2 linked regions of the Gloeothece verrucosa PCC 7822 genome follow. The protein of the gene in region 2 interacts with the protein of the main gene of each other region in a pairwise test. Links are inferred from orthologs where the notes say so. Each region holds a gene or a part of one and is shown on either strand. Other genes may lie near its edges.

What was found. The genes of interacting proteins can lie anywhere in the genome.
Region 1: the proteins of pcrA (region 2) and lpdA interact in binary tests that used the Escherichia coli proteins (3 or more experiments, as listed by UniProt). The link is inferred for Gloeothece verrucosa PCC 7822 from one-to-one orthologs.

What each region holds. Positions count from the first base shown.
Region 1 is NC_014501.1:2,101,117-2,104,094, forward strand. What follows is about bases 25-2,962. They hold lpdA (dihydrolipoyl dehydrogenase), read right to left. Parts: upstream 2,243-2,962; coding sequence 806-2,242; downstream 25-805. Other genes in these bases: CYAN7822_RS09310 (pentapeptide repeat-containing protein), read left to right, coding at 25-704; CYAN7822_RS09320 (hypothetical protein), read right to left, coding at 2,299-2,760; CYAN7822_RS09325 (hypothetical protein), read right to left, coding at 2,777-2,962. Also shown: more of CYAN7822_RS09310, read left to right, coding at 1-24; more of CYAN7822_RS09325, read right to left, coding at 2,963-2,978. UniProt on the Escherichia coli protein: Lipoamide dehydrogenase is a component of the glycine cleavage system as well as of the alpha-ketoacid dehydrogenase complexes.
Region 2 is NC_014501.1:3,084,012-3,087,014, reverse strand. The notes cover bases 1-2,963. They hold pcrA (DNA helicase PcrA), read left to right. Parts: upstream 1-304; coding sequence 305-2,623; downstream 2,624-2,963. Other genes in these bases: CYAN7822_RS13570 (aromatic ring-hydroxylating oxygenase subunit alpha), read right to left, coding at 2,673-2,963; CYAN7822_RS13580 (DUF2079 domain-containing protein), read left to right, coding at 1-217. Also shown: more of CYAN7822_RS13570, read right to left, coding at 2,964-3,003. UniProt on the Escherichia coli protein: A helicase with DNA-dependent ATPase activity. Unwinds DNA duplexes with 3'-5' polarity. Translocates on single-stranded DNA with 3'-5' polarity. Initiates unwinding more efficiently from a nicked substrate than double-stranded DNA.

The sequences.
Region 1 (2,978 bases), 980 kb from region 2 along the record:
TAAGTAAAGCTGATTTAAGTGGAGCTAATCTGCATAAAGCTCAGTTGAGAAAAGCCAACTTACAACAAGCGCAATTAAAACAGACTAATTTGTCTGAAGCGGACCTCATTCAAGCTAATCTATCCCAAGCCATATTGACTGATGCGAATTTGAGCAAAGCTTATTTAAGTTTGGCTGATCTAAGTGGAGCCGATCTCAGGGAAGCCAATTTATACAAAGCCTATTTATTGGAAGCTTGCTTAAGAGAAACCCGCCTAGAAAGGGCTAAGTTGCTCCGAGCAGATTTACAAAAAGCAATTCTGATTAAAACTCAATTGAGCGAAGCCAATTTAGAAAAAGCTAACCTAACTCAAGCAGTGGTACAAGATATTATCGCCTTCAAGACGAACTTTAGAGAAGTCAAATTAATCAAAGCCACCTTATCTAACTGGACAATTAACCAAGAAACCGAATTAGAAGGCATGATCACCGACAGCGAATCTTCAAAACCTGAAGAACAAAAATCCTTTGCTGAGATTTCTTTGAAAAATTTAATCTCCAGTGACGTTAATCAAAGCTATCAACAATCCAAATGGGTTTCACGAACTTTTCCAACCCGCTTGAATAATAACCCATTATCAGAAAACCCCCAAGAATCTCCCCATAGCCAAGAATTGGCTCAACATAAATTAAGGGCTGAAAGATTAAAAAACCTAATTAGTTAAGATAACAAAGTAACAGAGAATCGGGGAAAGGCGCAAAGTAGACCTTCGTTTAACCTTTTCCCCATTCAGATAACCTTTTTTAAAGAATCATCGAACTCAGCTTAAGGTAGTGCAACTTCTGCGCGTTTATAAGCCTCATCTAGGACTTCACTGAGAGTCGGATGGGTATGAACATTAAAGGCGAGATTTTGCACAGAGGAACGAGTCGCGATAGCATTAGCCGCCTCTTGAATTAAGTCAGAAGCATGAATTCCAATAATATGAACACCCAACACTTCGCCATTGTCTTTACGATAGACAACTTTAGCCATCCCTTCGGTTTCTCCTTCGGCTAAGGCTTTAGAATTGCCTTTAAAATAGGTTTTAGCCGTAGCCACTTCAAAACCTTCCTGTTCGCCTAATTCTCGCGCTGCTGGTTCAGTAAAGCCGACATAGCTAATTTCTGGATGGGTAAAAGCGGCTGCCGGGATACTGCGATAGTCAATAGTTTTCTCGCGTCCACAGATATTTTCTACTGCCACAACCCCTTGTCCTGAAGCGGCATGAGCTAACATCATTTTACCCGTTGCATCTCCCACGGCCCAGAGATGGGGAACCGGTTCACCGTCTCGAAGAACCGCCATTTTGTCATTCACCGGGATAAACCCACGCCGATCGAGTTCTACCCCAATGGTTTCTAAGCCTAAGTTTTTCGTGGCAGGAACCCGCCCTGTGGCCACTAAACAAGCGTCTACCTCAATGGTATCGATAATTTCTTTGGTTTTCGCATCTGCCAGTTCAATCACCACAGGAGAACCCGGCTTGACTGTTTTCGCCAAAGTTCCGACATAAGTTTCAATATCACGGGATTTAATTAAAATTCTTTCAGCTAACTTAGAAATTTCTGGATCGAATCCTGGCATTAGGGTATCTAGGGCTTCGATCATGGTCACTTCACAGCCTAGGGCGGTGTAAATATCAGAGAATTCTAATCCTATATAGCCGCTTCCAATTATCGCGATCCACTGGGGTAAATTGGCTAATTTGACCGCTTCGTCACTGGTGAAAACCGTTTGATGATCTACCGTGATTCCTGGGGGAACAAAAGGATTAGATCCCGGACAGAATAATATATCTCGGGCGGTGAGAATTTTTTCGCCGTTATCCGTAATAACACTTACTTTTTGCACATCTACCAATTTTCCCCAACCGCGAATTGTCTCTACCTTAAGACGTTTGAGACTGTTGGTGAGATCTCCTCGAATTTTATCGACTAAATTATTGGCATGATTGGCGATAGCTTGTTGATCATAATCAATTCCATTAATGTTAATTCCCAAACTCTTGAGATGATCAGTATCTCTTAACTCTCTGACTCGTCCGGATGCGGCTAATAGGGCTTTTGAGGGGATACAACCTCGGTTAACACAAGTTCCCCCCATATCTTTTGCTTCAATGATAGCCGTTTTCAGCCCACATTTTACCGCATGTAGAGCGGCTCCATGTCCTCCTACTCCTGCACCTATAATCACTAAATCATAATCAAACTGGTCACTCATAACCTCTCCTGTATTTAAGTTTTTGATGATCTATTTTAGGCTGAAATTGATAACTTTTACTCACCCTTGCAGTAGGTATTAATTTTTTCTCCTAATTCTCGTTCTCTTTTGCTGGCTCGTCTGACTTTTTCTTGTGCCGCTTTAGCCGCAATTCTATCTTTAGTTTCCCAAACTTTAACGATTTCCCGAGTCGCTTCTGCATAATCTCGATAAATTTGAGCAAACCCGACTTTATACTCTTGTAACGTTGGATCACTAATTTCCATTTTTTCTATATTTTGTGCGGCTTGTTCTATTTCATCCGCCGCCGCCAACCAAGTTTTCATATCAATTTCCTGTCCACTTTTTGTTAGGGTTTTTGTTTCTTTGGTTATTTCATCAGCCATTTTAAAAATTTTTTGGCATTGAAATGACTTACTTTCCGCACAGCCGCTTATTAAATAATTCAACAGGATTACTAAGGCTATTATTTTTTTGGTTTGACCGATTTTTTGACAAATACCGCGTTTTATAAGCATCTTGACTAGGAGTTTTTTATTGAGGGTTTTCACTGTTCAATAGTTTAACAAAAATCCGTAGGACTTCTGTTAATTGATCAAGCTGTTCTTTGGATTGAGCTTGACTGTCTACCAAAGTTTGCAGGGCTTCTGTTAAAGCAAATATCTGGTAACTTTGTTGTTGACTTTGATTTTGAACTTGAGCCGCTAAAGCATCTAATTTCTCGGCGAGACGTTCT
Region 2 (3,003 bases):
CTCTCAGTCTGTGATAAAAAAGGAACGCCGAGAAGTAGCTTATTCGGTTGAACATTTGGATAAACTGATTAATAGTCGGGAATATGGGGTTATGGGTTTTAAAGATGATGCTCTGTTGATGAAAAAAGGGGTTGAGTCTGAAAGTCAGGCTATGATGGGGTGGTTGGAGTTTCGTCAAAAAATTGATACTTTGGTTAAGGGGTTAGTTGAGGGTTAGAAGGTTTCGCCCCATAGCGCAAAGGACGCAAAGAGGAGGCAAAGGGCTTTTGGGTTTAGTATTGGTTTAGTGTTGGTTGTTAAGTGTATGTCTGTTAGTTTAGATTATCTGGGTCAACTTAATCCTTCTCAGCGTCGGGCAGTTGAACATTATTGTGGTCCTTTGTTGGTAGTGGCGGGGGCAGGTTCCGGTAAAACTCGCGCCCTGACTTATCGTATTGCTCATTTAATTCGCTACCATCAAGTGGAACCGGAACATATTTTGGCGGTAACTTTTACCAATAAAGCCGCTAGAGAGATGAGAGAAAGACTCGAAAGGCTTTTTGCTGATGAGTTGGCTCAAGAAAAATATGGGCAACGCTTTAGTTTATTATCAGAGTATGAACAAAAACAGTTACTCTCAAAGGTTTATCGAACGGTCACGAAAAAGCTTTGGATAGGAACGTTTCATAGTCTTTGTTCCCGCATCCTACGCTACGATATTAATAAGTATCAAGATGAACGGGGACGGTCTTGGAAAAGTAATTTTTCTATTGTGGATGAGTCGGATGCCCAAAGTTTGATTAAGAGTATTGTGACTAAAGAATTGCAATTGGATGAGAAAAAGTTTGAACCTCGAACGGTTCGCTATAAGATTAGTAATGCTAAGAATTTAGGCCTGTCTCCTCAACAATATGCTAGAGAAAATCCTAATTATCAGGGTAAGGTGGTGGCTGAGGTATATGAAGAATATCAAAAACAATTGGCGGCTAATAATGCTTTAGATTTTGATGATTTGATTTTAATCCCTGTGCGCCTGTTTGAACAAAATGAGACAATCTTGGGCTATTGGCATAACCAATTTAGACATATTTTGGTGGATGAATATCAAGATACTAACCGCATTCAATATGAGTTTATTCGTTTGTTAACGACCAATGGTGAAACCCGCAAAAGTGAATGGAATTGGCAAGACCGCTCAATTTTTGTGGTGGGAGATGCGGATCAATCAATTTATAGTTTCCGCATGGCGGACTTTACCATTCTCTTGAATTTTCAAGCTGATTTTGGGGATGGGTTGCCGGATGAGATGACTCGCACAATGGTAAAACTTGAGGAAAATTATCGCTCTCGAGAAAATATTCTGCAAGCCGCTAATCAATTAATTGAAAATAATCAACAACGGATCGAGAAAATTTTAAAAGCAACCCGCAGTATCGGCGAGGATATTTTTTGTTATAAGGCCGATGATGAACGAGATGAGGCGGGTTTTGTCATCCGAAAAATTAAACAGTTAAAGCAGGAAAATCCCGAATTAGATTGGGGGAGTTTTGCAATTTTATATCGCATTAATGCCCATTCTCGCTCATTTGAAGAGGCGTTAATTGAAAGTAATATTCCCTATACGATGGTGGGCGGCTTCCGCTTTTATGACCGTCAAGAAATTAAAGATTCACTAGCATATTTAAAGTTGATTGTCAACCCTTCAGACACAGTTAGTTTATTAAGAGTAATCAACACGCCGCGTCGCGGAATTGGAAAAACTTCTCTGGAGGCTTTACAAGGAGCGGCTAAAGAATTAGGTGTCCCTTTGTGGGAAATTATTAGTGATGAAACCTCGGTGAATACCTTAGCTGGACGAGCCGCCAAAAGTGTCAATCAATTTGCTAAAATGATCCAACAATTTCAAGCACAAACCGAGTTTTTATCGGCGGCTGAGATGCTAGACCGGGTGATGCAAGAAACAGGATATATTGCCGAATTACAACAAAAAGGAACCGATGAAGCTGAAGACCGTATAGCTAATATTAATGAGTTGTTAAATGCTGTGCAACAGTTTCAAGAAGAGTATGAAGAAACCAGCTTACAAGATTATCTAGAAAAAGCTTCTTTAGCTTCAGATTTAGATCAGCTAAAAGAAGGGGAGCAAAAAGTGTCTTTAATGACTTTACACTCGGCTAAAGGGTTAGAGTTTCCTGTGGTCTTTTTGGTAGGATTAGAAGAAGGATTATTTCCTCATATTCGTAGTTTAAATGACCCGTTATCCCTAGAAGAAGAACGCCGTTTATGTTATGTGGGTTTAACTCGTGCCCAAGAACAATTATTTTTGACCTTTGCTAAAGTGAGGTTTTCTTGGGGAAACCGAGAAGATAAAATTCCCTCTCGATTTTTACAAGAATTACCCTCAGAATTAATAAGCGGCAATGGCATTAAAAAACGCACAAGTAAACAGCAAAAAACTCAAAATAAAGGGCAAATAATTAATAATTGGTCAGTGGGAGATCGCGTTTTTCATTCTGCCTATGGAGAAGGCAAAGTTACCCATATTTTAGCGGGAGGAAAAAGCACTAATTTAGCCATTTTATTTCCAGGGTTAGGACGAAAAATTTTAGACCCTACCCTCGCCCCCATTGAGCGGCTAGAATAGAGGTGTGTGGGGAACAACTGACTAATGACTAATAACTAATAACTAATGACTAATAACTAATGACTAAAAACTCCGATAAAACCTTATAAAAATGAGCAATACCGAGTTCTCTCATCCTGGCTAAATGACTAACTTGATAAGCCATTGAGTGAGCATTTTTCTGTAGATTCCGACAAATTGCGAAATCTTCTTGCAACACTTGGTCAAAGATAATTTTCCATTTTTCGGAGGCACGAAAAGAGTTTGAAAGCTGCATTTTTGTTTGATAAATAATAATTTCAAGCCGCGTACTAATAGGGCTAATAGGTACAACTCTCCAAAGCGAAACATGATGATTATCAGTATTAACCATCAAATTAGGAAAAATATAACCTTGATAA